One region of the Kitasatospora sp. NPDC094028 genome, then DNA from elsewhere that is predicted to be linked to it. Evidence: riboswitches for the same ligand, from Rfam matches in the RefSeq annotation. Region 1 holds a riboswitch; the other holds the start of a gene.

What was found. A riboswitch is a leader RNA that binds a small molecule or an ion and turns the genes downstream of it on or off. The one in region 1 is predicted to bind FMN.
Region 2: it holds a riboswitch for FMN, as region 1 does, so the genes downstream of both, ribB (3,4-dihydroxy-2-butanone-4-phosphate synthase) here and ACPC54_RS08460 (riboflavin synthase) in region 1, are expected to answer to the same signal.

Annotation. Positions count from the first base shown of each region.
Region 1 covers NZ_JBMVFA010000004.1:85,668-95,582, forward strand. The annotation lists gene ACPC54_RS08415 (thiolase family protein) at 1-962, opposite strand, end outside; gene ACPC54_RS08420 (hypothetical protein) at 1,185-1,535, shown strand; gene ACPC54_RS08425 (hypothetical protein) at 1,555-2,412, opposite strand; gene ACPC54_RS08430 (serine hydrolase domain-containing protein) at 2,724-3,839, opposite strand; gene ACPC54_RS08435 (HIT family protein) at 3,910-4,329, opposite strand; gene ACPC54_RS08440 (YegP family protein) at 4,511-4,699, shown strand; gene ACPC54_RS08445 (MSMEG_1061 family FMN-dependent PPOX-type flavoprotein) at 4,743-5,438, opposite strand; gene ACPC54_RS08450 (antibiotic biosynthesis monooxygenase family protein) at 5,635-5,940, shown strand; gene ACPC54_RS08455 (SCO4226 family nickel-binding protein) at 6,062-6,322, opposite strand; FMN riboswitch at 6,630-6,757, shown strand; gene ACPC54_RS08460 (riboflavin synthase) at 7,034-7,762, shown strand; gene ACPC54_RS08465 (nicotinamide mononucleotide transporter family protein) at 7,819-8,406, shown strand; gene ACPC54_RS08470 (bifunctional 3,4-dihydroxy-2-butanone-4-phosphate synthase/GTP cyclohydrolase II) at 8,403-9,683, shown strand; gene ribH (6,7-dimethyl-8-ribityllumazine synthase) at 9,843-9,915, shown strand, end outside.
Region 2 covers NZ_JBMVFA010000021.1:100,666-110,580, forward strand. The annotation lists gene ACPC54_RS27260 (glycoside hydrolase family 27 protein) at 1-715, shown strand, start outside; gene ACPC54_RS27265 (DUF4328 domain-containing protein) at 787-1,464, opposite strand; gene ACPC54_RS27270 (ABC transporter substrate-binding protein) at 1,565-2,593, opposite strand; gene ACPC54_RS27275 (ABC transporter permease) at 2,686-3,270, opposite strand; FMN riboswitch at 3,900-4,030, shown strand; partial or broken gene ribB (3,4-dihydroxy-2-butanone-4-phosphate synthase) at 4,298-5,101, shown strand; gene ACPC54_RS27285 (MarR family winged helix-turn-helix transcriptional regulator) at 5,517-5,987, shown strand; gene ACPC54_RS27290 (DMT family transporter) at 6,216-6,536, shown strand; gene ACPC54_RS27295 (RNA-guided endonuclease InsQ/TnpB family protein) at 6,629-7,855, opposite strand; gene ACPC54_RS27300 (DMT family transporter) at 8,002-8,361, shown strand; gene ACPC54_RS27305 (hypothetical protein) at 8,367-8,561, opposite strand; gene ACPC54_RS27310 (SAM-dependent methyltransferase) at 8,654-9,502, opposite strand.

The DNA.
Region 1 (9,915 bases):
GCGAAGGCCTCGTTCACCTCGAACAGGTCGATGTCGGCGAGCGAGAGCCCCGAGCGGCGCAGCACCTTCTCGGTCGCGGGCAGCACGCCGGTGAGCATCATCAGCGGGTCCGAGCCGGTGACCGCGAAGGAGTGCAGCCGCGCCAGCGGGCGCAGCCCGAGCCGGGCGGCGGTCTCGCTGCCGGCGATCAGCACGGCCGAGGCGCCGTCGTTGATCGGACTGCTGTTGCCGGCGGTCACCGACCAGTCGATCTGCGGGAAGCGCTCCGCGTAGGCCGGGTCGGCGAAGGCCGGCCGCAGGCCGGCCAGCACCTCGGGCGTGGTGCCGGGGCGCACCGACTCGTCCGTGGTCACCAGCCCGCCGGGGGTGCCCACCGGGACCAGCTCGTCCGCGAACCGGCCCTCCGCGTGGGCCCGGGCCGCCTTGGCGTGCGAACCGGCGGCGAACTCGTCCATCGCCGCCCGCGAGATCGACCACTTGGCGGCGATCAGCTCGGCGCTGATGCCCTGCGGGAGGAGCCCGCCCGGGTACCGGGCCGCGACCTGGGCACCGAACGGGTCCGCCCCCGCCGGCACGTTGGACCACATCGGCACCCGGCTCATCGACTCGACCCCGCAGGCCACCACCAGGTCGTACGCCCCCGCCATGACGCCCTGGGCGGCGAAGTGCAGGGCCTGCTGGGAGGAGCCGCACTGCCGGTCGACGGTGGTCGCGGGGACGGACTCCGGCAGTCCGGCCGCCAGCCAGGCGTACCGGGTGGTGTTCATCGCCTGCTCGGCGACCTGGTCGACGCAGCCGCCGATCACGTCGTCGACCAGCGCGGGGTCGATGCGGCTGCGGTCGACCAGGGCCCGGAGCGCGCGGCCGAGGAGTTCCACCGGGTGGACGGAGGAGAGCGCGCCTCCCGGCTTGCCCTTGCCGACCGGCGTGCGGACGGCTTCGACGATCACGGCGTCGCGCATGGCGGGCCGCCTTTCCTGAGAGGGTGGTTGGAAAAGCAAACTCACTATAGGACTGGTGAGTTCGAGAATCCAACCTTCTTGGGGGCGGACCACCCCCTGGGCCTGGCCGGATGATCTTGGATTGTGGGAGGATGCCGCCCATGACGTGCATCCGAAGGGGCCGTGCCTCGTAGAACACCAGCCTCACTGCGGCCGCGGGAACGCGGTTGGGCAAGCCCCTGGGTGCGGTACCGCGATGTCCCGGGACTGTCGGGAGCGGCGAACGCCGCCGTCCGCGCGCTCGAACGGGACCGGCTGTGCCCGGGCATCGTCGCGGTCGCGCTGAGCGTGTGGTCCGTGCGCGTCCATGGGACCAAACGCCGGTGGCGGCCCTGGGAGGCCGAGTTCACCTGCCGGTGCTGCGGCGAGGGGTGGGCCCGGGACAAGCTGCGGGAGGTCCTGTTCATGCTTCCGCCGAGCGCCGCCGGCGAGCTCCGGGCACAGGTGGAACGCCTGGACGCGGTCCTGCTCGCGCGCACGCATCACGAGCCGATGGCGGACCCGGAACTCGCCTGGTGGCACCGCAGGTGCTGACCGCGCCCCCGGGCCCGTCCTAGCCGGCCAGGACCCTCACCTCCTCCAGGAACTCCGCCGCCGCACGGGCATTGGTGACGGCGAGGCTGAGCGGCAGCCCGGCCGACCGCGTCCGGATCTCCAGCTCGCCCGGCCCGGCGGCCCGCACCGACCGCAGCTCCGCCCACCGGAAGGCCTCCGTCGTGCCCGCCGGGTGCGCGGGCCGGTGCACCAGAGCGCCGCGGGTCACCGTCAGCCGCCCCCGGGCGAACCGCACGCTCCCCTCCGCGCGCAGCGCCTCGTGCAGGCCGGCCCGGAGCCGGGGGGAGAGGTGCCCGTCCACCTCCCGGAACAGCCCCTCCAAGCCCCGCAGCTGTGCCAGCCGCACGGGCTCCTCCGCGCCGACCAGCCATATGCGCCCCTGCTCGCCGGCCCCGCGCGGCCCGCCGGGAACGTGCTCGCTCGCCTCGATCTCCTCCCACCGCACCGGCCGCTCGCCGCCGGCCGGCCCGACCAGCACCAACCCGCCCTCGTGCACCCGCACGGCCCGCAGGCCCGGCGCCGCCCGCAACCGGCCGTACCCGCCCGCGACCACCAGCGCCACGGCCGCCACCACCGGCGCGGGCCACCACTGCCCGACCGCCAGGCAGAGCGCCACCGCGACGGCCGCGGCGCCCGCGCCGATCCAGCCCCGCGCCCGCCGGGGCACCGGACGGAACCGCCGGTACACCCGCACCACCCGTCCGAGCGGCCCGGGCGGAGTCGGCGTCCGGCCCTGGCCCGCGGCCCCGGCCGGCCCGACCAGCCGCGGCCACGCGCCACCGCTCAGCACGACGGACCGCGCCCGCACCGTCGCGGGCGACCACACCACCGCCACCTCGGCCACCTCCCACTCCACTCACGGACTCCACAAGCGGAGCCCCGGCTGCCACGTGCACAGCGTCAACCCCCGGGCACCCCCGCGAACAGTGCCAATCGACACCTTCCGGCCTGAATCGGCCCCACCGCCCCCCTGCCGATCGGCACAGCGGGCCGGGCGGTCGGCCGCCGCCGGGCGGGGCGGCGCGGGCGGGGCGGCGCGGTGACGGGGAAGGCTGCCGGGCACGGGACGGTCCCGGCGCGCCTCGGTAGTTGGCTCGATTCCGCTCGCGCAGCGCAGCGCAGCGCCGCGCCGCGCCGCACGCCCTGCCCGCCCCGCCCCGCCGGGCGCTACGCCCCGAGGCCGTTCTGCAGGCGGCGCAGCAGGGTGGTCCCGGCCGCGTCGACCGAGCGGCGGGTGTTGGCGAGCACCACGACCCCCACCTGCTTGTCCGGGTCGAAGGCGATGAAGGACGCGAACCCGCCCGTCCCGCCGTTGTGCCAGATCTGCAGGTGGCCGCCCTGCTGGGTGTGCAGGCGGTGGCCGAGCCAGCCGAGGTGGGTCCAGGCGAAGGGGTTGACGCGGTGTCGGGTCTCCCGGGTGAGGGCGATCGCCGCCGCCAGCGGGCCGTCCGGTGCGCGGCCGGCGGCCAGTTGGGCGCGCAGCAGGACGGCGAGGTCGGCGGCGGTGGAGCGCAGTCCGCCCATGCCGGGCAGGGCGGCGAGGTCCCAGTAGGGCACCGGCCGCCCGCCGGGCGTGTGGCCGCGGGCGAGCCGTCCGGCCTGGCCGCCGTCCTCCCGCAGGCAGGTGTCGGCCAGCCCCAGCGGTTCACAGACTTCGCGGGTGATGAGGTCTCCGTACCCGGTGCCGGCCCGGTGGGCGAGGGCGAGGCCGAGCAGTCCGGCGCCGAGGTTGGAGTAGCGGAAGGCGTGCCCGGGTTTGGCGCGCAGCCGGGTCCGGGCGAGCCCGGCCAGGACGTAATCGGTGGTGCAACGGGCGTACGGGTCGGGCCGGTTGGGGCCGATGAGCGCGCCGACCGCGAGGCCCCGGGGCAGCCGGGGGAGACCGGAGGTGTGGGTGGCGAGCTGGCGGAGGGTCACCGGCTGCCCGCGCCTGGCCGGAACCGCGACCCCGCCCGAGCCCGAGCCAGCCCGCGAATCCGACTCGGCGGCCTGCCCGCCGGCCCGCCCGTCGCCCCGAACCCCGGCGAGCACCTCCGCGAGTGGGTCGTCCAGCCCGACCGTGCCGTCCAGCGCGAGCCGCGCGAGGAGCAGGGAGGTGAACACCTTGGTGACGGAACCGATTTCGAACAGCGTGTCCGGGCCGGGCACTCCGCCGCCCGGCCCGGTGCGTCCGGCGCCGCGGATCCCGACCTCTCCGCCGGCGAGCCCGGCGACGACCGCTCCGACGTGCCGGTCGGCGAGTCGGTCGGCGGTCTGCTGCACCAGGCGGAGGAGATCGTTCATACCGGCGAGCCTAAGCACCCCACCAGCGAACTCGTCGTCCGGGTGAACGATTTCGCCCGTGCGCCGCCGTTCAGTCCCCGAGCGCGGTCCGCAGCCGGGCCGCGACCGCCGCCGCCTCGGCCTCGTCCGGGTACGGACGCCGCGGCCAGAAGAAGCCGCGCAGTCCGTCCTTGGGATTGCGCGGCACCACGTGCACGTGCAGGTGCGGCACCGACTGGCTGATCCGGTTGTTCGCCGCGACGAAGCTGCCCGCCGCGCCCAGGCCGTCCGCCGACTCCACCGCCGCCGCGACCCGCTGCACCGCGAGGAAGAACGGGCCGACCTCGGCGGCCGGCAGGTCGGCCAGGGTGCGGTGGTGGGCGCGCGGCACGACGAGGACGTGACCGGGGAACAGCGGCCGGCGGTCCAGGAAGGCGACGGCCGCCCCGTCGTCCAGCACCCGGTGGGCGGGTTCCTCGCCGGCCACCACCGCACAGAACACGCAGTCCATCCGTCCATTGAAGCCACCGGCGCCCGGTCCGGCACCTCCGCAAACCCCCGCCGCCCGGACGTCACCCGGACGGCCCCCGGCCGGGTGCGTCCGCCCGGGGGCCGGGTGCACGGTGCCGGCGGGGGACGTACCCGAGCGCGCCGTCGAGCGGTGGCGCGGCCCCACCGAGGAGGTGGCCCGGATGGCGGGCAGGTTCGAGGTCTACGAGGACGCCGGCGGCAAATACCGGTTTCGGCTGAAGGCGGGCAACGGCGAGATCGTCGCCACCGGCCAGGGCTACTCCAGCAAGGAGGCCGCGCACAAGGGCGTCGACGCGGTCCAGCGGGCGGCCGTCGACGCCTCGGTGGTGGACCTGCCCAAGGCCGCGTGAGACCGGGGCCGCGCGCCCGGCCGACCGCTGCTGTGCCGGTGCCTCACTCGTACCGGTACAGCAGTGCGTCCCGTTCGTCCTGCTCGATCATCGCGATGGTCAGCGAGTCGTCCCGCAGGTGCGAGAGCGTCACCTCGGCGGAGCTGGGCTGGGCGTCCCTGGCGAGCCAGCGGTCCGGCTGCCAGGCCGAGCCGCGCAGGAAGGCCTTCGGGCAGTGTGCGTACACCTCCTCGACGGCGACCACGATCGCGCTGCGCGGCGGCTTGCCCACGGCGGTGAGCTGACGCAGCAGTTCGGGGTCGGCGGACACGCAGGCCCGCCCGTTGACCCGCAGCGTGGTGTCCCGGCCGGGGACGGTGAACAGCAGCCCGACCCGCCCGTTGGCCAGGATGTTCTGCAGGGTGTCCAGGCGCTTGTTGCCGGTGGCGTCCGGTATCGCCAGGGTGCGGTCGTCGAGCACGGACACCAGGCCGGCGGGGCCGCCGCGCGGGGAGACGTCGCAGTTGCCGTCCGCGTCCGCGCTGGCCACGAACACCAGCGAGGAGCAGGCGATGAGCTGCTTCGCCACGTCGTGGAGCCGGTCCACCTGCTTGCGCCGCGCGCGGTCGCCGGGCTGCTCGTAGATCTCGCGCAGTTGCGCGGGGTCGGTGAGGGCGCCCGCGCTGAGGGCGGCGAACAGGTCGGCCGGACGGGCCTGGGCGGCAGCTGACGGAACGGTGTATTCCGGTTCGATGGTCATGGCGGGAATGTACGGGATGCCGTCCCGCGCGCCCCGGGGCCCGCCCCCGGGCGGCCTCGCGGTCCCGGCCGCGCGCACCGCCCGTCGTGCCCGTCCGTAGCCCTCCGTGAAACCCCGGCCGTACCCCTCGCCACCAGCGGTTTTCCGCTGATAATGGGGCCAGGGACTCACCCGGGACCGCGCGGAGGTGGTGGTCGTGATCATCAGGATCTGGGCCGGGCAGGTTGTCGCCGGCCGCCTGGAGGAGTTCTGCGCGCACCTGGCGGCCCAGGTGCTCCCGCAGCTCGGGCGGACGGACGGCTGCCTCGGCGGTGAGCTGCTGCGCTCGGTGACCGAGGACGGGCACCGGGTGCTCGTGCTGAGCCGCTGGCGCGACGAGGAGGCCCTGCGCGGGTACGCCGGGCCGATGTGGCGGATCCGGCCGGTCTGGTCGGAGGGCGAGCTGAGCTACCTCGCGCACCCCCCGGAGGTCACCCACTTCATGTCCGTCGCCACCCCCTGAACACCGCGCCGCCCCGCGCGCGGCGCGCGGCGCACGACCGCGAGCCGCACGGCCACGCGCTCCACCGCCACGCGCTCCACCGCCACGCGCTCCACGGCCACGCGCTCCACCGCCGCGCGCCTCACACCGACAGCGGCACCGGGTGGATCTCGTCCGCCGGGTGCCCGGTCCGGTCGTGGATCCGCTGCACCGCCTCCTTGGACGGGGCCTCGGAGAGGCAGTACACCGTGCCCGAGTCCGGGTCGGCCCACGCCTGTTCGAACTGCACGCCCTCGTCGCCCTGGATCGCCAGGTCCGCCATGTGGGCCTGCCGCAGCTGCTCCGCCGTGATCCCGGCCATCCCGTGGTGGACGTCCATGAACTTCATCGTCCTCGCCTCCATGCCTACCGACGATGCCTACCGACGATGCCTATCGACGACGCCTGCCGAAGCGTCCTCCGGGGCCATGAGCAGGCGACGGCCGACGCCCCTGCTACCAGCGTCACCCCCGGCGACCGGCTCCGCCACCAGGCTCTCCACCAGGCCCTCCAGCAGCCCGCCACCAGGCCCGACGCCCCGGCCGGCCGCACGACCGCGCCGCCCGCGCCCGCCGCTCATTCCCGCCGCGGCCGTGAAACAGGCCACAGCCGAAGCCCCTCCCTGCGCCGGTGCCGCGCGTGGCACAATGTTGCCAACAGCAGTGACGTTCAGCGCACTCCGGGGTCGGTGAAAATCCGAACCGGCGGTTACAGTCCGCGACCCGTCCGCAGCCAGCGGCCGGTTGACCAGGTGAAATTCCTGGACCGACGGTTAAAGTCCGGATGGGAGGCGTGCGCGGGCGGACGAAGAGCAGTACCCGTGGTCCAGCTCCGAGAACACGAGCGGCGAACCTCGAAGCGAGAAGCTTCGAGCACCGGCGCGCGAGGGATCGACGAGCGGCGGACCGCGGTCAGGTGAGCGGCGGGAGCGGGTCTCCCGGGCCGGGAGAGCGATCCCCCGGCGGCCTCGGCACTCCGGCGACGGTCGTGCCCGCGGCTTCGCGCACCGGTGCCCGTCCGTGTCATCTCCCTTCTGCCGCCCCGGAGTCCGCGCCCCAAGCGCGAGGAGACCCGGGTGTTCACCGGCATCATCGAAGAGCTCGGCGAGGTCGTGTCGATCGAGGAGATCGGCGACTCCTCGCGGATCCGCCTGCGTGGCCCCGTGGTCTGTGCCGACGCGCGGCACGGCGACTCCATCGCGGTCAACGGCGTCTGCCTGACCGTGGTCGACACCCCCGACGAACTGGCCGCCGGCACCGGCGAGTTCAGCGCCGACGTGATGGCCGAGACACTGCACCGCTCCAGCCTCGGCGAGCTCAAGCCCGGCTCCCGGGTGAACCTGGAGCGCGCCATGGCGCTCGGCGCCCGGCTCGGCGGCCACCTCGTCCAGGGCCATGTCGACGCCACCGGGCGGCTGTTGGGCCGCGAGCCCGGCGAGCGCGACGCGGCCGGTGAACTCCGCTGGGAGGTCCTGCGGTTCAGCCTGCCGGAGGGCATCTCCCGCTACCTGGTGGAGAAGGGCTCGATCACGGTCGACGGCGTCAGTCTGACCGTGGTGGAGGCCGCCCGGGACAGCTTCACCGTCAGCCTGATCCCGGCCACCCTCGCGCTGACCACGCTCGGCGCCAAGACGGTCGGCGAGAGCGTCAACCTGGAGGTGGACGTGCTCGCGAAGTACGTCGAGCGCCTGCTCGAATCGCGCACCCTCCCGTCGCTGCCGGCCCTCCCGCCCCGGTCCGACGCGCACGGTCCGGCGACCGGCCAGACCCTGCCGGGCACCGGAACCCCGGAGGAGGCCCGGTGAACTGGCTCAACGCGGAAGCCTTCACGGCCTTCGGCCAGGCGGTGAAGTGGGCCGACATGATCGGCAACCTGCTCGGCTTCGCCGGGCTGGCACTCGGCTGGCGCCGCTCGGTGTGGAGCTGGCCGGTCCAGCTCCTGTCCGGCGCCGTCCTGGTCGCCTCCTACCTCGGCGGGCACGTCCCCGGCCTGATGGGCAAGCAGCTGATCGTCATCGCCACCGCCGCCTGGGGCTGGTCCCGGTGGCGGCGCGGCCGCGGCGCCACCGGCACGGTCGCCGTCCGGTTCGCCGATCGGTCCGAGCGGGCCGTCCTGGTCGGCGCCACCGCGGCCGGCACGGTCGCCCTGGCCCTGCTGTTCAAGGCCTTCCCCGACCTGTCCTGGAGCCCCTGGGCGGACGCCTACATCTTCGTCGGCACCCTGGCCGCGATGGTCGCCCAGGCGCGGGGCTGGCTGGAGTTCTGGTTCGCCTGGATCGCCGTCGACGTCGTCGGCGTCCCGCTGGCCTTCCACAGCGGCTACACCTTCTCCGGCCTGACCTACTCCGTCTACTTCGTCCTGGTGGTGCTCGGCCTGCGCTCCTGGTGGCTGAGCACCCGTGAGCCGCGAGTCACCTCCGCCAACGTTCCGCAGGGAGTCCCGGCATGACCGAGAACCAGACGTACGACAGCACCCTCGGCACGGACGGGGAGGACCTCGTCCTCGACCCCGTCGAGCGGGCGATCGCCGACATCGCCCTCGGCCGCGCCGTGATCGTGGTCGACGACGAGAACCGCGAGAACGAGGGCGACATCGTCTTCGCCGCCTCCGCCGCCACCCCCGAGCTGATGGCCTTCACCATCCGCTACAGCTCCGGCGTGATCTGCGCCCCGATGACCGGGGAGGAGCTGGACCGGCTCAAGCTCCCGCCGATGACCCAGGTCAACGAGGACCGCAAGGGCACCGCCTACACCGTCTCGGTGGACGCCCGTGACGGCGTGGACACCGGCATCTCGGCCGCCGACCGCGCCCGCACCGTCCGGCTGCTGGCCTCGGCCGGCACCGAGCCCGGCGACCTCACCCGCCCCGGGCACGTCTTCCCGCTGCGCGCCGTCGAGGGCGGCGTGCTGGTCCGCCCCGGGCACACCGAGGCCGCCGTCGACCTGGCCCGGCTCGCCGGGCTCGCGCCGGCCGGCGCGATCGCCGAGGTGGTGAACGACGACGGCACCATGGCCCGGCTGCCCGAGCTGGTCGCCTTCGCCCGCGAGCACGGCCTGGCGATCATCTCCATCGAGGACCTGATCGCCTACCGCCGCCGCACCGAACTGCACGTGGACCGGGCCGCGACCACCTCGCTGCCCACCGCGCACGGCGACTTCACCGCGGTCGGCTACAAGGGCACCATCGACGGCGTCGAGCACCTCGCCCTGGTGGCCGGCGGCCTCGGCCCGGACGGGCGGCTGCCGGACGGCGAGGACGTCCTGGTGCGGGTCCACTCCGAGTGCCTGACCGGCGACGTCTTCGGCTCGCTGCGCTGCGACTGCGGCCCGCAGCTGGAGGCCTCGCTGAAGCGGATCGCCGAGGCCGGCCGCGGCGTGGTGCTCTACCTGCGCGGCCACGAGGGCCGGGGAATCGGCCTGACCCACAAGCTGCGCGCGTACGAGCTGCAGGAGCAGGGGCGCGACACCGTCGACGCCAACCTGGACCTCGGCCTGCCCGCAGACGCCCGCGACTACAGCATCGCCGGGCAGATGCTGGCGGACCTCGGCGTCCGCTCGCTCACCCTGCTGACCAACAACCCGCAGAAGCTCACCGCGCTGACCGACCACGGCCTCAAGGTCGAGGGGCGCGAGGCGGTGGCCACCACGCCCGGCGAGCACAACCTGCGCTACCTGCGCACCAAGCGCGACCGGATGGGCCACGACCTGCCCGGCCTCGGCTCCTGAAGCACCGAAGCACCGAAGCACCGAAGCACCGAAGCGAAGCACCCCAGCACCGAAGCGCCGAAGTACCCCAGCGCCGGCGCGCCGAAGTCCCCCCAGCACCGGCGCGCCCCAGCACTCCAGCGTCCCAGCGCCCCACCGAAGACCCAGGAAGTAGGAACCATGAGCGGCCACGGAGCCCCCGAGCTGACCATCGACCACGCCGCCGACCTCAAGGTCGCCGTCGTCGCCGCCC
Region 2 (9,915 bases), on a different contig from region 1:
CCTGAAGTACGACAGCTGCCCCGGGAACCAGCCGATGCCGGCCCGCCAGCGCTACGAGGCGATGGGCGAGGCCCTGGCCCGTACCGGCCGTCCGATCGTCTACAGCTTGTGCAACTGGGGCGACCAGGACGTCGCGTCCTGGGGCGGCGAGGTCGGCCAGCTGTGGCGGACCACCCCGGACATCGACCCCAGCTTCCAGCGGATGCTGGACATCTTCCACGTCAACGCTCAGCTCGCGGACCACGCCCGGCCGGGCGCGTGGAACGACCCCGACGCGCTGGAGGTCGGCAACGGCATGACGGCCGACGAGGAGCGCGCCCACTTCTCCCTCTGGGCCGCCATGGCCGCGCCGCTGCTCGCCGGCACCGACCTGCGCACGGCCACGCCCCACACCCTGGCGGTCCTGGGGAACACCGAGGTCATCGCCGTGGACCAGGACCCGCTGGGCAGGCAGGGCCGTCCGGTCGGCCCGCTCGGCGGCCTGGACGTCCTGGCCAAGCCCCTGGGCGACGGCTCCGTGGCCGTCACGCTCTTCAACGAGGGCGCCGAACGCGCCGTCGTCTCCACGACCGCCTCCGCCGTCGGCCTGCCGGCGGCCGGCTCCTACGTGGTGCGCGACCTGTGGGAGCACACCACGGGCGAGACCTCCGGCACCATCAGCGCCGAGGTCCCGGCCCACGGCGCCGCGATGTTCCGCGTCGCCCCGGCGGGGTGAGGCCGGGCCGACGAGCCGGAGCCCGGTGCGCGGGCGCTCGCGCCGACGCACCGCGGCTCACGGCGGGCCGCTCAGCCCTCGACGTCCGAGACGTGGACGCCGTAGGCCTGGGCGGCGCTGTGGGCGACGTAGTCCTCCTGCAGGGCCGTCAGCTTGTGGACCAGCAGGATCGCGCAGACCAGGGCGGCCAGCGTCAGCGTCTCGCCGGTGATCATCCACTGGGCGGCCGTCCGGTAGGAGTCCGGGTAGTCCGCCTGGTCGTACTCCATGGAGCCGAACAGACCGATCACGCCGCCCGCCAGGTACACCGCCCATCCGAAGTTGAGCAGCGCCGGCGGCACCAGCACCCGGTCCCCCGAGGGGTCCGGCCGGGTGCTGGCCAGCCAGGTGTCGATCGCTATCCGCCGGGGGAACCAGAGGCTGACGACCGGGACGAGCCAGCCGCCGATCGACCACCCGCGCTGGAGCTGGTGCTGCGCCTGCGGGTTGATCGCCTCGGCGTTGACCCGCATCCGGTAGAACCAGGTGATGAAGGAGACCGCCACGGCCGTCAGGACCAGGTCCTGCAGCACGAGCGCGGCGTCGTAGAGCCCGCCCGCGTCCTGGATCGCGGAGCGGTCGTCCGCCGCCGCGAGGATGCGGAAGTCGGCGACGAGCGTGAACAACTGCGCGGCGCAGCCCGTGGCGAGCGCGACCGTGGCGACGGTGGCGGTGGTTCGCGGCGGGCTGTACACGGCGGGCGAAGGCATCGGTCGAGGATCCCCGGTGTAGGTCTTGTGGTGGACCGTCACACCCTAGGCGTTGCCCGTGACAGCCGTGCCACGGGCTTGCCCGGGGGTGGGGGCGGCCTTACGGCAGGTAGTCGTTGCTGAAGGCGTCGGCGGCGGTGACGGGCTTGTCGATGAGGCCCTGGTCCTTCATGAAGGCGGCCATCTTCTCCCAGGTGGCGGCGTCGTTCTGGCCGGGCTTGCCGGTGGGCGGCGGGGTGAGCAGCGGGACGGTGGCCTTGAGGACGGCCAGGGCGGAGTCCTGCTGCTTCTGGTCGTTCATGCCGGGGATGAAGGTCTTGCTGATGGTGACCGCCTCGTCGGGGTGGTCGATGGTGTACTGGACGCCGCGCAGGGTGGCGGCGATGAACTTGCGCAGGTCGTCGCCGTGTTGGTCGAGGGTGGTCCTGGTGGCGCCGAGGCCGGCCGCGACCAGGGGCGGCGTGGCGGTGTCGGTGCCCTCGACGGGGCGGACGGCGAGGCCGGCCTGCTGGAAGTTGACGGCGTCGTTGTTGAGGTAGCCCATGACGGCGTCGACCTTCTTGCCGACCAGGGCGGCCTGCTGGGTGAAGCCGATGTGCTGGACGGTGACGTCCTTGGTGGTCAGTCCGCCGGCCTTGAGCTGGGCGAGCAGCCCGAAGTAGGTCTCGCCGAAGGGGCCGGGGGTGCCGATGGTGTGCCCGCGCAGGTCGGCGACGGTGTGGATCGGGGAGTCCTGCGGGACGAGCATCGCCACCGGGTAGGTGTGGTAGAGGGTGGCGACGTCGACGACGGGCAGGTCCTTGGCGCGGGCCTGGAGGATTTCGTCGCCGCCGGCGAAGACGACGTCCTCCTTGCCGGCGGTCAGGCCGCCGAAGAGGTCGTCGGTGAAGCTGTGGTGGCGCAGGGTCACCTTGAGGCCGGCGTCCTGGTAGAAGCCCTTGCTCTGGGCGACGTAGAAGGGGGCGAACTGGATGTTGGGGATGTAGGTGAGGCCGATGGTGAGGGCGCCGCCCTTGCCGTCGGTGGACTTGGCGGCGGTGGGGTCGGAGGCGCAGGCCGACAGTGCGGCGGCGGTGGCGAGCAGGAGGGCGAGCGAGCGGGCCGGGCGGGCGGCGGCGGTGGTGCGCATGCGGGAGTCCTTGTCCTGTCTTCGGCGTCGGGCGTCGGGCGTCGGGCGTGGGGCTTCGGGCGTCGGGCGTGGGGCGTCGGTGGTGGTGGTGCTCAGCGGTCGACGGCGCGTTCCAGGAGCCGGACGGCTCCGTAGGTGGCGGCGGCCAGCAGGGTGAGGGTGAGCAGGGTGACGAACAGGCCGGTGGAGTCGGCCTGGCCGCGCTGGACGGCCAGGAGTTCGCCCAGGCCCTCGCCGCCCATCACGAACTCGCCGACGACCGCGCCGGTGATGGACAGCGTGGCGCCGGTGCGCACCCCGGCGAGGATGCTGGGCAGGGCCAGCGGGAACTCGATGTGGCGCAGCATGCCCCAGGGGCCGACGCCGTCGACGCGGGCGGCGGCCAGGACGTCGGGGTCCAGTTCGCGCAGGCCGAGCATCGTGTTGACGAGCATCGGGAAGAAGACGAGCAGGGCGCACAGGATGGCGATGGGCAGCAGGCCGTAGCCGATCCACAGGGCGAGCAGGGGGGCCAGGGCCACGGCGGGGACGGCCTGGGTGGCGGCGAGGTAGGGCTGCAGGGCGCGGGCGGCCAGGGTGCTGCGGGCCATCAGGTAGCCGAGCGGGAGGGCGGCGGCGATGCCGATGGCGGTGCCGGCGGCGCTCTCGACGACGGTCTGGCGGGTGTAGTCGAGCAGGGAGCCGTGGGTGAGGGCGTCGGCGAAGGCGTGGGCGACGGTGGCGGGGGCGGGCAGGAAGAACGCCGAGACGGCTTTGGTGCGGGTGGCGCTCTCCCAGGTGCCGAGCAGGAGCAGGCCGAAGGCCAGGGGTGGCAGGACGGCGGCCAGGCGGGTGCGGGCGGGGGTGGGTGCGGGGCGGCGGGTGGGGGTGGTGGCGGGTGGTGGGGTGGGGGGTGTGCGGGGGGTGGGGTCGGCGGTCTTCAGCGGTGGCACGGCTGCTCCCTGGTCGTCTGCCTGCGGGTGGGGGTCGGCGTCGGGCCCGTGGTGAGTTCGTGCATGAACGTTGTTCTCCCCCGTTTGGTGATTTCCGGTTCCCCGGTGGCCGGAATGCCGCGTCGCGTCCTCGTGGAACCGTTCGCCCGTTCGTCGTCGGCCGGTTTTTCGGATGATGTTTCGTCAACCTGGGGATGTTCGGCGGCGGCTGGGATCTTAGGCGCGGGTGGAGAGCATCGGCAATACGGGCCGGTCGGAAGGGTCGGCGGTGCCCGGGGCCGGCGGGTACGTGACGCATCCCACTTCCGGGCGTGAATGGTGACGGCTTGTCAAGACGGCTTCGGGTGTGTCAGGTTGGCGGACGTTCAACACGTTTGCGCACTCCGGGGTCGGTGAAATTCCGAGCCGGCGGTTACAGTCCGCGACCCGGTCGCCTCCAGCGGCCGGTTGACCAGGTGGAACTCCTGGACCGACGGTGAAAGTCCGGAAGGGAGGCAGTGCGCGGCGGGCAGGGTCCTTCCCCCTTCGCCGGGGTGTCCCGTCGGCCTCCCCTGGCCGTGGGGTGCTCCGTTTTCGGTGCGGTGGGTGGCCCCTGCACGCCCGTTGCCTGATGCCCCGGACGTCCGCGCCCCCGAGCGCGAGGAGAGTTCCGATGGGCCGCACCTTCGACGCCCCGTCCGGCCGGCTGGCTGCCCGGTCCGGGTCCGGGTGTGCGGGGTCCGCGCTTCGCGCTCCGCACCCCCGAATCCCACCGAGGTTAGGACCCACGGGCATGACCAGCACCGATGCTCTGCCGTACCCTTCCGCCGACTCCGCTGTCTCCACCGGCTCAGCCGTCTCCGCCGTCTCCGCCGTCTCAGCCGTCTCCGCCGTCCAGGGCTCGCCCGACCGGGGCTCCTTCGGCCTCGGCCCGCTCGACCGGACCCTCGGGGCGGACGAGGTGGACGGGGTGGACGGGGTGGACCACGAGCGGGCGTTCGACCCGGTGGAGGTGGCGATCGCCCGGATCGCGGCCGGGCGCGCGGTCGTGGTCGTCGACGACGCGAGCCGGGAGAACGAGGGCGACATCGTGTTCGCCGCCGAACTCGCCACCTGCGAGCTGGTCGCCTTCGCGATGCGGGAGTGCCGCGGGCTGCTGTGCGCGCCGATGGCCGGCGCCGACCTGGACCGTCTGGAGCTGGAGCAGATGGTCGCCCGCAACACCGAGCAGCACCGCACCGCGTTCACCGTCTCGGTGGACGCGGCCGCCGGGATCAGCACCGGCGTCTCGGCGGCCGACCGGGCGCTGACGCTGCGCCTGCTGGCCGATCCGGCCACCGGGGCGGGCGACCTGGTGCGCCCGGGGCACGTGTTCCCGCTGCGCGCCGTCGACGGCGGGGTGCTGGCGCGGGGCGGCCACACCGAGGCGGGGGTGGACCTGTGCCGGCTGGCCGGGCTGCGGCCGGCGGCGGCGGTGTGCGAGATCGCCAACGCGGACGGCTCCATGGCCCGGCTGCCGCAGCTGCGCGCGTTCGCCGACCGGCACGGCCTGGCGCTGATCTCGGTGGCGTGCCTGGCCGAGTACGTGCGGACGGCGGGCGCGGCGGGCCCGGTGCGCGCGGCGGTGTAGGCGCGCTTTCCTCCGCCGCCTTTTCCCGGTGATTCCCCGGCCGTGCGCGGCCGCGGTTCGCCGCGCCCGCGATGCGGGGGGGGCGATGGGGTGGCGGGGCGCGCGGGCGGTCGTGCGGGGCGGTTTTTCGTCGGCCGGCGGCGCGGTGGTCCGTTTCCGGGGTTCTCCGGGGTTTTCCGGGGTTTTCCCGGGCGGCGGGAATTCGGCCGTGAGGGCGCGGCCGGGAGTTTCGCCGAGGGCTTTTCGGCGGGCGACCGGGTGGCCCCGGCGCCGTTTTCCGCGGGTCGGCGGGAATGGCCGCGCGGGCCCGCGGCCCACCACCCCAGAAGCTTGCATGTGCATGTATTCTGCAGGTGACCGACGACTCCGGAAGGAGGCGCCCATGACGGCGTCACCGCGCGCGCCCCGCACCCCCCACGCACCCCTGCCCGCCTCCGACCAGGCCGCGTGGAGCCGCGTGCTCGCGCTCCACGCGCGGGTGGAGCGCGAGCTGGCGGCGGCGCTGCAGCGCCGGCACGGGATCGGCCTGTCGGAGTACCGCTCGCTGGAGCACCTGCACCGCTCGCGGACGAGCGAGCTGCGGATGCAGGACCTGGCGGAGCGGGTCGGGCTGGGGCAGTCCTCGGTCACCCGCCTGGTGGGCCGCCTGGAGGCGGCGGGCTTCGCGGTCAAGGACCTGTGCCCGTCCGACAAGCGCGGCGTCTACGCCGTCATCACCGAGCAGGGGCGCCTGCGCTACGAGGCCGCCCGCGCCACCTACGCGGAGGTACTGTCCTCGGCGCTGAACACCTTCACCGCCGACCCCGAGCTGGGCCCCACCGTGCGGGCCCTGCGCGCGACGGCCCGGGACTGACGGCCCGCCGGCTCCCGCCACCACCACCGCCCCGAGGACCCAGAAGCCCCGAAGGCCCGGAAGACCCGAAGGCCTCGTACGCGCCGCGCGTGCGGGCCTTCTACCGGGTGCTTGACAGCGAAATGCTTGCTCATGCAATCTTCTGCTGCTCCCGCTCGCCTCGCCTGCGGGGCTTTGCGGACACAAAAAGCTTGCACGTACAAGCAACTAGTGGATTGGGGACCGCCCATGCAGTGGCTCTACCTCGCCATCGCCGACGTCTTCGAGATCGCCGTCGCCCTCGCGGCCGGCAAGGCCGAGGGCTTCACGAACCGGCGCTGGACCGCCGCCACCCTGGCCAGCGGCGCCGTCGGCACCTACTTCCTCAGCAAGGCGCTGCTGACCTTCGACGTCGGTGTCGGCTACGCGATCTGGACCTCCGCCGCGGGCGTGGGCATCACCCTGCTCGGCGTGCCGCTGTTCGGCCAGCGCCTCGACCGGCGCAAGGCGCTCGGCATCGCCACCGTCATCGCCGGCGTCGTCGGCCTCCAGCTCAGCGGCGCCGCCTGAGCACCCGCCACTGCGCCCTTCTCCCGATTCCCGTCCCACGAAAGGACCGTGTCCCTTGACTTCCTCCCCCTCCTGAAGAAGGGGGATTCCCCTCAGCCTCGCGGCTGAGCCGCTGCGCGTGAGCGCGGCGGTGGGACGACTTCCTGCTTCACCGACGACCGCCCGCCCGGAGTGCTCCGTTGAGGTCTTACACCGTCTCCACAGGCTGCTGCCGCCAGCCCGGCGGCCAGGATGATTCTGGCTGCGTTCACGTCCCGGTCATGGGTCACGCCGCAGCCGCACGCCCATTCGCGGACGTTGAGGGGCATCTTGTCGCGGATGGTTCCGCAGGCCGAGCACAGCTTGGAGCTGGGAAACCACCGGTCGACGGTGATCAGCTCGCGGCCGTACCACTGGGCCTTGTACTCCAGCATGGCCCGCAGCTCGGTCCACGAGGCGTCCGAGACGGCTCGGGCGAGCTTGTGGTTCTTGAGCATGTTGCGGACCGTCAGATCCTCGATCACGACCGTTTGGTTTTCACGGACGAGTCGAGTGGTGAGCTTGTGCAGGAAGTCCCTGCGCCGGTCGGCGATCTTCGCATGGACGCGGGCGACCTTGACCCGGGCCTTCTCCCGGTTCTTCGAGCCCTTGGCCTTGCGGGCGAGTTCCCGTTGGGCCCTGGCCAGGCGTTCCCGGTCGGCGCGCTCGTGCTTCGGGTTCGTGACCTTCTCCCCGGTGGAGAGTGTCACCAGGCTGGTGATCCCGGCGTCGATGCCCACCGCCATATTGACCGGTGCGGGCATCGACGGCCGGTCATCGCACAGCAGGGAGACGAACCACCGACCGGCCGCATCCCGCGACACGGTCACCGTCGACGGCGACTCTCCTTCGGGCAGCGCCCTCGACCACACGATCGCCAGCGGCTCCGTCATCTTGGCCAGCGTGAGCCGCCCGTCCCGGTACCGGAACGCGCTGGTGGTGTACTCGGCGCACTTTCGGGACTTCTTCCTCGACTTGAACGTCGGGTACTTCGCCCGCCTGAGCCAGAAGTTGGAGAACGCCCCCTGCAGATGCCGCAAGGCCTGCTGCAACGGCACGGAGGAAACCTCCGAGAGGAACGCCAGCTCCTCGGTCTTCTTCCACTCGGTCAGCATCGCCGACGTGGCGTTGTAGTTCACCCGCTCCTGACGCATCGTCCACGCCTCGGACCGGGCCGCCAAAGCCTTGTTGTACACAAGCCTCACACACCCGAACGTGCGCGACAGCTCAGCCGCCTGCGCATCAGTCGGATAGAAGCGGAACTTGAAAGCCCGCTTCACCTGAGTGGCCGCCACGCTCACAAACTAGCGACACCTGATGCAAGAACCAAACCTGCGGGTCAGAGCACTGAGGTTCACCATGTGGCGAATCGCAGCCCCTTGCCCTGCCCCGCAGGAGTCCCGTTCCCTCCCCCGGCTCAAGCCGGGGGTATCCACGGAGGTCCCTGATGAGCGACACCGCCCGCCGCCCGGCCCGCCCCTGGCTCATGCTGCTGCTCGCCGGCGGCTTCGAGGTCGGCTACGCGCTCTGCGTCGGCGGCAGCCACGGCTTCACCCGGCTCGCCTGGTCGCTGGCCGCCGTCGTGTTCTTCCTCCTGACCCTGTGGGCGCTCAGCGCCGCGCTGCGCGGCATCGACGTCGGCACCGGCTACGCCGTCTGGGCCGGCATCGGCTCGGTGGGCGCCGCCCTGCTGGGGCCCGCCGTCTTCGACGAGACCCTCACCGCGGCGCGCGCCCTGTGGCTGGCCGTCATCATCGCCGGGGTGGTCTGGCTCAAGCTCGCCGACCGCCCCCGCGCCGACGCCTGAGGCGCTCAGCGGGCCGGGCAGGCGACCTGGTGCCAGGTGGTGCGCACGACCTGGCCGCTCGGCAGGCGGTGCTCGCTGTTCCAGGTGCGGCAGCAGCGGGGGGCGCCGCGGCGCGGGCGGGGCGGCGGGGCGGGCACGGGGGCGCTGGTGGGGTCGAGGGCCGGGCGGCGGCGCGGGCGCCGTGCGGAGGAGGTCGTCATGCCCGCCGTTGTGCCACCCGCGGCCCGTGCCCAACCGCCGCTCACCCGATCGGGTGAGCGGCGGCCTGGCACGCGGCAGCCGGGCGCGGCGGTCAGGGCTTGACGGCCACGGCGGCGTAGAAGGAGACCTGGGCGTCGGTGACGGTGGGGGGCAGCAGGTCGTCGGCGGGGCTGTCCTCGCCGGGGGCGAGCCAGCGGTGGGCGGGGGTGATGCCGGGCTCCAGGAGGTCCAGGCCCTCGAAGAACGTCGCGAACTCGGCCCGGGGGCGCAGGCGCAGGGTGGTGCCGGCCTGGTTGTAGATCTCCTCGACCTTGTTGGCGCCGACCGGGTCGAGTTCGGCGGTGGCGTGGGAGAGGACGAGGGCGGAGCCGGAGGGCAGCGGGTCCAGGAACTGCTTGAGGATGGCGTGCGCGTCGTCGAGGCGGGGGACGAAGTGGATGAGCGCCACCATGGACAGCACGACCGGCTGGTCGAGGTCGAGGGTCTCCAGGACCTGGGGGGCGCTCAGGATCGCGGCGGGCTCGCGCACGTCGCCGTGGACGTAGGCGGTGCGGCCCTGGGGGGTGCTGGTCATCAGCGCGCGGGAGTGGGCCAGGACGACGGGGTCGTTGTCGGCGTAGACGACGCGGGCGCGCGGCTCCACGGACTGGGCGACCTCGTGCAGGTTCGGCGAGGTGGGGATGCCGGTGCCGATGTCCAGCCACTGGCGCAGGCCGCGCCGGGCCAGGGCGCGGGTGGCGCGGTGCATGAAGGTGCGGTTGGCCCGCACGGCGGTGCGCATGGTCGGAAACACCGTCAGGACGCGTTCGGCCGCCTCGCGGTCGACGGCGAAGTTGTCCTTGCCGCCGAGGAAGTAGTCGTACATCCGGGCGCTGTGCGGGATGTCCTGGCGTATCCGCAGGCCGGCCGGTTCCTCGGGCCCGGGCTCGTTCGCCGTCATCCAGCTCTCCCCCATGCTCATGCCCTGTCCCTTCGTGATCACACCAGGTCCGCGGCAGTCTAGCCAACTCACCAGTACGGCGCGGGAAGTCACCCCCGCCCGCGCCGCGGCGCCGCGGCGCGGGCGGCGGGAACGGGCGGCGGGAACGGGCGGTGCCCGCCTCCCCGCGGGGAGGCGGGCACCGCGGCGCCGCACCAGGCGGCGCGCGCGGCCCCGTGGGGGCGGCGGCGGCACGGGGGGGGGGCACGGGGGGGGCCCCCCCCCCCGGGGGGGCGGGGGCCACCGCGGCGCCTCACATGCAGGCGCGCGAGGACCAGTGGCTGCACCACAGGGACTCGACGTAGGACTCGGACTCCTCGTGCAGGCCCTGCAGGTCCAGGATGAAAGCCATGTCACACCTCTGTTTCGGGTTC